DNA from 2 places in the Streptomyces sp. NPDC017940 genome. Region 1 is predicted to be linked to the other one. Evidence: riboswitches for the same ligand, from Rfam matches in the RefSeq annotation. Region 1 holds a riboswitch; the other holds the start of a gene.
What was found. A riboswitch is a leader RNA that binds a small molecule or an ion and turns the genes downstream of it on or off. The one in region 1 is predicted to bind glycine.

Region 1 (5,502 bases):
GCTCTCCGTCGGCTCGATCATCAGTGTGCCCGCGACCGGGAAGGACATGGTCGGCGCGTGGAAGCCGTAGTCGATGAGGCGCTTGGCGATGTCGTCGACACTGACGCCCGTGGCCTTGCTGAGCGGACGCAGATCGATGATGCACTCGTGCGCGACGAGGCCGCCGGGACCGGTGTAGAGCACCGGGTAGTGCGGCTCGAGGCGCTTGGCGATGTAGTTCGCGGACAGCACCGCGACCTGCGTGGCGCGCTTGAGGCCCTCGCCGCCCATGAGGCGTACGTACGCCCAGGAGATCGGCAGGATTCCGGCCGAGCCCCACGGGGCGGCGGAGATCGGGCCGATGCCCGTCTCGGGCCCCGCGGCGGGCTGGAGCGGGTGGTTGGGCAGGTACGGGGCGAGGTGTCCGCGCACGGCCACGGGGCCGACGCCGGGACCGCCGCCGCCGTGCGGGATGCAGAACGTCTTGTGCAGGTTCAGGTGCGAGACGTCGCCGCCGAAGTGACCGGGCTTGGCGAGGCCAACCAGGGCGTTGAGGTTGGCGCCGTCGACGTACACCTGGCCGCCCGCGTCGTGCACGGCCGCGCAGATGTCGGCGACGTGCTCCTCGAAGACGCCGTGCGTGGACGGGTAGGTGATCATCAGGACGGCGAGCTGGTCGCGGTACTGCTCGATCTTGGCGCGCAGGTCCTCGACGTCGATCTCACCGTCGTCCGCGGTCTTCACCACGACGACCTTCATGCCTGCCATCACGGCGCTGGCGGCGTTGGTGCCGTGCGCGGAGGACGGGATCAGGCACACGGTCCGCTGGTCGTCGCCATTGGCGCGGTGGTATCCGCGCACCGCGAGCAGTCCGGCGAGCTCGCCCTGTGAGCCGGCGTTGGGCTGGAGCGACACCTTGTCGTACCCGGTGACCTCGGCGAGCCGCTCCTCCAGCTCACGGATCAGCGTCAGATAGCCCTGCGCCTGCTCGGCGGGCGCGAAGGGGTGCAGCTGGCCGAACTCCGGCCAGGTCACGGGCTCCATCTCCGTGGTCGCGTTGAGCTTCATGGTGCAGGAGCCCAGCGGGATCATGCCGCGGTCGAGCGCGTAGTCGCGGTCGGCGAGGCGGCGCAGGTAGCGCAGCATCGCGGTCTCGGAGCGGTACTGGTGGAACACCGGGTGGGTCAGGTATTCGTCGGTGCGCAGGAGACCTGCGGGCAGCGAGTCGGCCGCCGCGGCGTCGAGCGCCTCCACGTCGGCGTCGACGCCGAACGCCGTCCAGACCGCGGCCAGCTGCGCCCGCGTCGTGGTCTCGTCGCACGCGAACGACACCTGGTCGGCGTCCACGAGGTGGAGGTTGACGCCGCCCTCTCGGGCCGCGCTCACGACGTCGGCGGCGCGCCCCGGGACCCGGACCGTCAGGGTGTCGAAGTACGCCTGGTGCACGACGTCGACGCCACCGGCCTTGAGGCCCTCGGCGAGGATCGTCGCGTACCGGTGGGTGCGCCGGGCGATTGTCCGCAGGCCCTCGGGGCCGTGGTAGACGGCGTACATGCCGGCCATGACGGCGAGCAGCACCTGCGCGGTACAGATGTTGCTGGTCGCCTTCTCGCGGCGGATGTGCTGCTCGCGGGTCTGCAACGCGAGCCGGTAGGCCTTGTTGCCGTCGGCGTCGACGGACACGCCCACGAGCCGTCCCGGCAGGCTGCGGGCGAACTTCTCGCGCACCGCCATGTAGCCGGCGTGCGGGCCGCCGAAGCCCATCGGCACGCCGAAGCGCTGGGTGGTGCCCACGGCGATGTCCGCGCCGAGCTCGCCGGGCGAGGTGAGCAGCGTGAGCGCCAGCAGATCGGCGGCCACGGAGACGACCGCCCCCAGCTCGTGCGCCCGGTCGATGAGCGGCTTGATGTCCCGTACGGCTCCGGAGGCGCCCGGGTACTGGAGGAGGACGCCCACCACACCGCGCTCGGCGACGTCGGCCGGGATCCCCTCGCCCAGGTCCGCGACGACGACCTCGACACCGGTCGGCTCGGCCCGGGTCCTGATCACGGCGACGGTCTGCGGCAGCACGTCGGCGTCGACGAGGAAGACACCGTTCTTGACCTTGCCCAGGCGCCGGGAGAGCGCCATGGCCTCGGCCGCTGCGGTGCCCTCGTCGAGCAGCGAGGCGCCGGAGGTGGGCAGCCCGGTCAGCTCGGCGACGACGGTCTGGAAGTTGAGCAGCGCCTCCAGGCGGCCCTGCGATATCTCCGGCTGGTACGGCGTGTAGGCCGTGTACCAGGCGGGGTTCTCCATCACGTTCCGCAGGATCACCGGCGGCGTGAACGTGCCGTAGTAACCGAGCCCGATCATGGAGTCGAGCACCTGGTTGCGGTCCGCGAGCGAGCGCAGCTCGGCGAGCACCTCGGCCTCGGTACGCGCGCCGGGCAGCTCCAGGGCCTCGGCGTTCTTGATCACGTCCGGTACCGCGGCTGCCGTGAGTTCGTCGAGCGAGCCGTAGCCGACCTGGGCGAGCATCTTGGCACGGGCTTCGGCGTCGGGGCCGATGTGCCGCTGCTCGAAGGGGATTCCCTGTTCGAGCTGCGAAAGCGGCGTACGAGGGGTGGCGGTCATTGCGGAGGCCTCCTGGTCTGACGCGACCTGCGAGGGGCACCACGGCGCGGGTACCCGGACGGCCTCCCCCTCTGTCATCTCAACCTGAGAGCTTCACAGCGCCGCCGCGAGGAGGCACTGCTTTCACCGTCGGTGAGGGAGGGTTTCGGACGTGCCCGCCCGACGCCCGCCCTGCTTTCCAGAGTGACCTCGTCCGTGCGGTACATGGGCCTGAGAGATTCCGGGGAGGAGTTGCTCCTTCGGCGCCTCCGGTGCTGCCACCGAAGAGCTCTCCCGCACGGGGTCAACAGCCGTCTGCCAGCCTACCAGCGAGGCCCGCGGCCGGTCCCTCGAGTGGCCGTCCGCCCCGAAGTGCTCTTTCGTAGTCATTACGAACAAAATCCGACCGTACTCCGAGCGAGGTTTGGGCCAGTACGCACGAGTATGAGCGCATTGCGAACCGTTGGAGGGACCGTGCAGACCGAAATCGATCCGCGCAACCTGATCGGCCGCAAGGCGTTCGACCGCGACGGAGCAAAGATCGGCACGATCGACGAGGTCTACCTCGACGACGCCACCGGTGCCCCGGAGTGGGCAGCCATACGAACGGGCCTGTTCAGCAGGGACGCCTTCGTGCCCCTGGAGCCCAGCGAACTGGTCAAGGACGGCACCCTGCGCATCCCCTTCGAGCGCGCCCTCATCAAGGACGCCCCCGACTTCGGCGTCGGCCGCCACCTGTCCCCCGAACAGGAACTCCAGCTCTACCGCCACTACGGCCTCGACCTGGCCCCGCCTCCTCCTCCACCGGACGTGGACTTCGGCCACACGGCGAACGCCGGCGGCTCCTGAGCGCGCTGTGCCTGGCGGGGGCGCCTACTGGGAGGCTGTGCCGCTCCGTGAGCGGCTGCGCCCGCCCCGTGAGGGATCTGTGCCGCCCCGCGAGCGGCCGTGCTGTCCCGCGAGGCACTCCCCTTCTGGACGACTCCGCTCCCTGAACGGCCCAGGCCGCCTCGTCCCGCCGGACAGGACCACCTTCCAGGCGCCTTCCAGACACCCGCGCGGTCACGAGCCACGACCGCCCGGGGTACGCGAGCCCGTACCGGACACGGGCAGCCCCGCCCCCGGACCTCCAGCCACCCCCTCCTCCCGACCGGAGGCCACGACGAGCGGGAGCGGATCCGACGGTTCCAGTTCCGGGTCGTCCGTGCGGAACGTACGCACCCGCCCCGGCACCGACTGCGGTGTCTCGAACCGCACCGTCACCCGCCCCAGGCCACTCCCCTGGACCCACCCGGCCCCGTGCACGGCATGCCGTACGTCGTGTCCCGAGGGCCACCGGCGCTCCGCGGGAGGCACCGGCTCGACCCCGCCGGACTCGGCCGGGCCCGGCTCGACCCCGCCGACGCTCCCGCCCCCCTCGGCGAGCAGCCCGCCGCCGTCCCCCTGCGCGGCCCCGGAGTCACCGTCCACCCCGGCGGCCTCCGCGGCCTCCGCCTCCGCCTTCGCCTGGGCCTGTGCGAACAGGTCCTCCTGTGTGTAGTCGGCGAGCCCGCTGACGCCGACGCCGAGCAGCCGCACACCCCCCGTGGTGTCCACGGACTCGAGGAGCCGCGCGGCGGCCTCCCGCACCACTCCGGGATCGTCCGTGGGTCCCCGCAGCGTCTCGGACCGCGTCAGCGTCGAGAAGTCGAACCGCCGGACCTTCAGCACGATCGTCCGCCCGGAGTGCCCCGCGGCCCGCAACCGCTGCACACACCGTTCGGCCAGGCGGGCCACCTCCGTGCGCACCCGCACCCGGTCGTGGATGTCCACGTCGTACGTGTCCTCGACGCTGACCGACTTGGTGTCCCGCTCGGCCACCACGGGCCGCTCGTCGCGTGCCAGCGCCATCGCGTACAGCGCACCGCCGTGCGCCTTGCCCAAGAGCCGCACCAGCTCGTCCTCGCCCGCCTCTGCCAGCTCCCCGACGGTCGTGATCCCGGCTCTTCGCAGATGGTCCCCGGTCGCGGGACCGACACCCGGCAGGATCCGCACGGACATGGGCTCGAGCAGCTCTTGCTCCGTCCCGGCAGGTATGAGCACCAGGCCGTCCGGCTTGGCCTGCTCGGAGCCGATCTTCGCCAGCATCTTGCACACGGCGAGCCCCACCGAACCGGTCAGACCCGTCACCCGCAGGATGTCCGCCCGCAGCCGCTCCCCCACGGCCCGCGCCGACGCCTCGTCCGAGGCCACACCGCCCGCCTCCAGGTCCACGAAGGCCTCGTCCAGGCTCAGCGGCTCCACGAGCGGCGACAGCTCCCGCAGCAACCGCATGACCTGCTCGCTGATGTCGCGGTAGAACGAGAACCGCGGCACGAGATACGCGGCGTTCGGAGCGAGCCGGCGCGCCTGCCCCATGGGCATCGCCGAGTGCACCCCGAACCGGCGCGCCTCGTAGGAGGCGGTGGCGACGACTCCGCGCGGGCCGAGACCGCCCACGACGACGGCCTTGCCGCGCAGGCTCGGCTTGGCCGCCTGCTCGGCGGACGCGTAAAAGGCATCCATGTCGAGATGCAGAATCGTCGGCGCGCTTCTCACATCTCCGATGCTGCCCTACGCCACTGACAATCCCGGTGCTCCACCGGTACCGGTTCACCGACGCCACGCCAGTACACCGACCACCGGTGCACCCGCACCCGTACACCGGCACCGGGCGGCCCGCCCTCGACCGGCCCGGCGGACCGCCTCGGACGGCCCGGTGAGCGAACCGCCTGAGACGGCCCGGCGAGCGAACCATCTCAGACCGCCCGGTGAGCGAACCGCCTCAGACCGCCCGGTTCCGCCGTCTGGCGAGCTCGTCCGCGGGATGGTGCCCCACCAGGGTCTCCCCCGTGTCGACCCGCTCCCCGTGCAGCTGCGAGAGCGCGGCCTCCACATCGCGCCACACCACAC
Region 2 (5,502 bases), on a different contig from region 1:
CAGTACGGTGCGGGATACCCGTATCCGCCCGCCGCGGGGGCGGGGGCCGCCTGGGCGTCGCGGTCGTAGAACGGCCGGGCGTTGGCGCGCAGCCACATCGCGACCGGGTCGTGGACGTCGGACATCGCCACGGTGGACACCGGCAGGCCCTCGGGGACGGCGCCGATGGACTGCCGCATCATCGCGCGGACCGCGTCCACGGAGGCGGGCGAGGTGTCGTAGACGTCGAGGCCGATGGCCAGGTACGGGGCGCCGAGCGCGGGCTGCACCCAGGCGCGGCGCAGCGAGCGGACCGCCTGTGTGCGGTGGGCGTTCTGCGTCAACAATGCGTAGAACTGTGGCAGTTCGATGGCCGGTTCCGTCAGCCTGAGCGGGCCCGCGGGCTGCTGGTCGAGGCCACTGGTGAGACGGCGCAGATCGAGCCAGGGGATGCCCACGCCGCCGCCCGGCGCGTGCGGATTCAGCCACAGGCCGTAGTGGTCGGGGAAGAGGGCACGGGCCGCGTCGAGGCCGCCGATCACTTCGTACCCGCGGTTCCAGCCGCTGGCCGCGAGCTCCTGGGCGGAGGTCACGCACGGTGCGTAGCCGAGGCCCTCGATCTCCATGTTGCCGTACTGGGCGTCGGGGGAGCCGGCCTGGCCGTGCCAGAGCAGCATCCAGACCTGGCCCTCGGCGAGGGCGTGCAGGAGCGCCTCGTAGGTGTCGTAGCGCCCCGGGGCGACCTGGCGCAGCATGTGCTCGACCCGCTCCCACGGTGTCGACTGCGCTCGACCCTGGGTGGTCCCATCGCCCGCGGCCGTGCCCGACGCACTCACCCGTAACCGCCCCTTCGCGACGTGCCCTACGTACTCGACCGCCCCAGCTTACTTCTGGCGGGGGCGCCTTGATCGGGGCTTGTGCTGGTGGGTGTCGTGCCGCCGCTCCTCGGGGACGTCTTCCACCCACCCGCCCGCCACCGCCTGCTTCGGCGCGCCGGGCCGGGAACCCCGCGCGCCGTGGACGCCCGCCCCGCCGCGCCGGGCAGTGAACGCCCGCGCGTCCGCCGCCCTCCGCCCCGCCGTCAGTGGGACGTGTAGAACGGGCGTACGCGTTCCCGCAGCCAGTCCGCCACCGGGTCCTGGGCCGCGTCCAGCAGGACGAGGTTGACCGGCCAGGGGAGGGGGAAGCGGCCGAGGGCTCGGCCGAGGGCCCGCATGGGGAGGTCGCGGGCGTCGCCGTCCCAGGAGGCCAGTTCGACGCCCACGAAGAGGGTCGGGTCCTCGGTCTCGACGGCGGCGAGGCAGCGGCGGGCGGTGCGCACCACGCCGGCGGTCCGGAACTCGTCGGCCGCGGCGGCCAGGAAGTCGACCGGGTCCTCCTTCCAGTCCGGCTCGAACAGGCGCACGCGGCCCCCGCTCGCCGGTCCGTCGAGCTCCGTGCGCCCCACCCTGCACAGGGCCGCGACGGCGGGCGGCGGCAGCGGCACGGTGACGGTCCCCTCCGGGTTCAGGGCGATGCCGAGCTGCGGCGGCAGACCGCGGGCGAACTCCACGGCGGGCGCCACGGTGCAGGGCATCCGGCCGCCCGTGGCCTGCTGGAACTGCTGCTCGGAGGTGAAGACGGGGACGTAGGCCTGGCCTTCGACGTCGAGGGTGGGCAGGTCCAGGGTCCCGCTGTCCGGGCCGCCGCCGCTCGGCAGCGGGATCCAGACCCGGCTGCGGCCCAGGGTCTCGACGATGCGGGCCCCCACCGCGTCGGACGGCGGCGCGCCGAGCGAGGCGGCGAGCACCTCCTCGAGCTCGTTGGCCGGCCACCCCCCGTACGGGTGCGCGTGCGCCTGCCCGTACGGGGGCGGGTACGTGTGCGCCTGCGCCTGTGCCTGTACCTGTGCCGGGATGTGGCCCTGGAGGTCCGCCGCGTGGCCCGGGTGGCCCGGGTGGCCCGGGTGGCCTGGGTGAACCGGGTGGCCCGTTTGACCCGGGTGACCCGGGTGACCCGGGTGATCCGTGTGACCCGGATGGTCCGAGTGGTCCGGGTGACCCGGGTGGCCCGGAAAGTCCGGATGGTTCATGTGCCTCGACCCCTGCTCTGCCGTGCTCCTGCTGCCGGTGCCCGACCCTAACGCCGGGGCGGGGGCCGGTGGCGCCGGGTCCTTCGACCCCGCAGCCGCTCACGCACGAAGCCGCACACGCCACGAAGCCGCGCACGTACGAAGCCGGGCACCCCGAAGCCGCGCACGCCCCAAGCCGCTCACGCCCCGAAACGGCTCACGGCGAAGCCACTCACGTCCCGAAACCGCTCACGCCAAAGTCACTCACGCCCCAAAACGCTCACCCCGAACCCACTCAAGCCCCGAACCCGATCTCCCCCAGCGCCCCGGCCGCCTCCCGGTCGAGCAGCACCGCCGACCCGCAGCCCCGCGGCAGCTCGCCGCGCTCCACGGCCCGTACGAGGCGGCCGACCGTTCTGCGGTGTCGCGCGAAGGCGTACCGCGACACCCCGCGGCCGCGCGCCCGCTGCCCCGCGACGGCGGTCTCGACGGGCACGTCGAGCAGGAGCAGACGCAGGGTCGTCCCGCGCCGGGCCGCCGCCCGGGCCAGCCAGCGCCGCACCCAGGGCTGGGTGCCGCAGTCGTGCACGACGACGCCCTCGCCCGCGCGCAGGGCCCGGCGCAGACCGGCGTAGTGCGCGACGCGCACGAAGGGGCGGTAGAGGGCGTAGGGCAGCAGCCGCGGCATGCGGGCCGCCCAGCGGTCCCGCGTGTCCTGGGAGTCCACGCGCGGCCCCGCCACCGTGCGCCGCATCAGCGTGGACTTGCCGCTGCCCGGGAGCCCGGAGACCACCACGACGTCCGCCGCGCCGAAGACGAGCCGCCGGGGCCCCGCGGCGGCGCCGCGGCCCCTGAGGTCGCGCACGACCGGCCGCGGGAAGTACCCGAGGCTCTCGCGCACCGGCACCGCGGCCTGCGGCGGCAGCACGCCGACGCCGCCCGGTAGCGCCACACCCGTGGCCGCCTCACAAGCACTGCTCCTGCGCACCGTGATCCGCCTCCCCATGCTGGTCACGTCACTCATCCCCAGTACTTCTCCGTCGAGTGTAAAGAGAAGGTAATGCCACACAAGAGCGCCAAGGGCCCTGAAGCCCCCGAAACCAGCGCACTCAGGTTGCGGCTGTTGCGAAGAGGGGGCGCGTGCAATGATGTGCGCGCCAACTCCATACCGGCCGCTTGAATCCGCGCGGGAGAGTTCCCGGGGACACGAACGTTCCCCCCGGGACGCCGAAGGAGCAAGTTCCTCCCTTGAATCTCTCAGGCCCCGTACCGCGCGGGCGAGGCACATCTGAAAAGCGGGCCACCACCGGTCACAGGGGCGGCTCCACCCAAGGTGCAAGTCATGTCCCGTCGCACGTACGGGCGTGGTGAACCTCTCAGGTCCGATGACAGATGGGGAGGATGGACCTCGCCCGTCATGCCCCGGGAGCCCGTTCTGATGAGCAATACACCACCGCGCCACACCGCCCTGGACACCCTGCACCGGTCGCTGGGTGCGACCATGACCGACTTCGCGGGCTGGGACATGCCGCTGCGGTACGCCAGCGAGCGCGACGAGCACAACGCCGTCCGCACGCGGGCCGGCCTCTTCGACCTCTCCCACATGGGCGAGATCACCGTCACCGGACCCGAAGCCGTGGACCTGCTGAACTACGCGCTCGTCGGCAACATCGGCTCCGTCGGCACCGGCCGCGCCCGCTACACCATGATCTGTCGGGCGGACGGCGGCATCCTCGACGACCTGATCGTCTACCGCCTCGGGGACCAGGAGTACATGGTCGTCGCCAACGCCGGGAACGCCCAGGTCGTCCTGGACGCGCTGACCGAGCGGGCGGCGGGCTTCGAGGCCGGGGTCCGCGACGACCGCGAGGCCTACGCCCTGCTCGCCGTCCAGGGACCCGAGTCCCCCGGAATCCTGAAGTCGGTCACCGACGCCGACCTCGATGGACTGAAGTACTACGCGGGCCTGCCCGGCACCGTCGCGGGCGTCCCGGCCCTGATCGCCCGCACGGGTTACACCGGCGAGGACGGCTTCGAGCTGTTCGTGGCCCCCGAGCACGCCGAGCAGCTGTGGCGGGCCCTGACGGAGGCGGGCGCCCCGGCGGGCCTGGTCCCCTGCGGACTGTCCTGCCGCGACACCCTGCGCCTGGAGGCGGGCATGCCGCTGTACGGGCACGAGCTGACGACGGCCCTGACGCCGTTCGACGCCGGTCTCGGGCGGGTCGTCAAGTTTGACAAGACGAGCCACGCGGATGACTTCGTGGGCGGCGAGGCGCTGCGGGGCGCCGCCGAGCGCGCCGAGGCCGCTCCCCCGCGCAAGCTCGTCGGCCTGATCGCCGAGGGCCGCCGGGTCCCGCGCGCGGGCATGAGCGTGGTCGCGGGCGGCGAGGTCGTCGGCGAGGTCACCTCGGGCGCGCCGTCCCCGACGCTCGGCAAGCCGATCGCGATGGCCTACGTGGACGTGGCGCACGCCGCTCCCGGCACGGCGGGCGTGGGCGTGGACATCCGCGGCACGCACGAGCCGTACGAAGTCGTCGCGCTGCCGTTCTACAAGCGCCAGAAGTGACACGCGGGCCCAGGAAGTGACCCGCGCGGGCGTCGGAAGTGACGTACGCCCGTCCCAGTCCGCAAGACCCACGTTCCCCAGCACACGTCCGCGTACAGGAGAATTCAGGCCATGAGCAACCCCCAGCAGCTGCGTTACAGCAAGGAGCACGAGTGGCTGTCGGCCACCGAGGACGGTGTGGCGAGCGTCGGCATCACCGAGCACGCCGCCAACGCGCTCGGTGACGTCGTCTTCGCCCAGCTCCCGGCCGTCGGCGACACCGTGACCGCGGGCGAGTCCTGCGGCGAGCTGGAGTCGACCAAGTCGGTCAGCGATCTGTACGCCCCGGTCACCGGCGAGGTCGTCGAGGCCAACCAGGACGTCGTGGACGACCCGTCCCTGGTGAACTCGGCCCCCTTCGAGGGCGGCTGGCTGTTCAAGGTGCGCATCTCGGACGAGCCCGACGACCTGATGTCCGCCGATGAGTACACCGCCTTCACCGCCGGCTGAGCCAACCGTCAAGGATCTCCCATGTCGCTTCTGAACACCCCCCTTCACGAGCTCGACCCGGATGTCGCCGCCGCCGTCGACGCCGAGCTGAACCGCCAGCAGTCCACCCTCGAGATGATCGCCTCGGAGAACTTCGCCCCGGTCGCCGTCATGGAGGCGCAGGGCTCGGTCCTCACCAACAAGTACGCCGAGGGCTACCCCGGCCGCCGCTACTACGGCGGCTGCGAGCACGTCGACGTGGTCGAGCAGATCGCGATCGACCGCGTCAAGGAGCTCTTCGGCGCCGAGCACGCCAACGTGCAGCCGCACTCCGGCGCGCAGGCCAACGCGGCCGCGATGTTCGCGCTGCTCAAGCCGGGCGACACGATCATGGGTCTGAACCTCGCGCACGGCGGGCACCTGACCCACGGCATGAAGA

Region 2: linked by a shared signal. The riboswitch ahead of gcvT (glycine cleavage system aminomethyltransferase GcvT) and the one ahead of gcvP (aminomethyl-transferring glycine dehydrogenase) in region 1 are both predicted to bind glycine.

Annotation. Positions count from the first base shown of each region.
Region 1 is NZ_JBIRHJ010000015.1:8,797-14,298, reverse strand. It holds gene gcvP (aminomethyl-transferring glycine dehydrogenase) at 1-2,592, opposite strand, end outside; glycine riboswitch at 2,781-2,878, opposite strand; gene ACH4DX_RS33630 (PRC-barrel domain-containing protein) at 3,046-3,420, shown strand; gene ACH4DX_RS33625 (DNA polymerase IV) at 3,634-5,148, opposite strand; gene ACH4DX_RS33620 (MerR family transcriptional regulator) at 5,375-5,502, opposite strand, start outside.
Region 2 is NZ_JBIRHJ010000010.1:149,963-155,464, forward strand. It holds gene ACH4DX_RS31370 (enhanced serine sensitivity protein SseB C-terminal domain-containing protein) at 1-815, opposite strand, end outside; gene ACH4DX_RS31375 (enhanced serine sensitivity protein SseB) at 1,061-1,768, opposite strand; gene ACH4DX_RS31380 (AAA family ATPase) at 2,325-3,053, opposite strand; glycine riboswitch at 3,207-3,311, shown strand; gene gcvT (glycine cleavage system aminomethyltransferase GcvT) at 3,468-4,595, shown strand; gene gcvH (glycine cleavage system protein GcvH) at 4,707-5,084, shown strand; gene glyA (serine hydroxymethyltransferase) at 5,106-5,502, shown strand, end outside.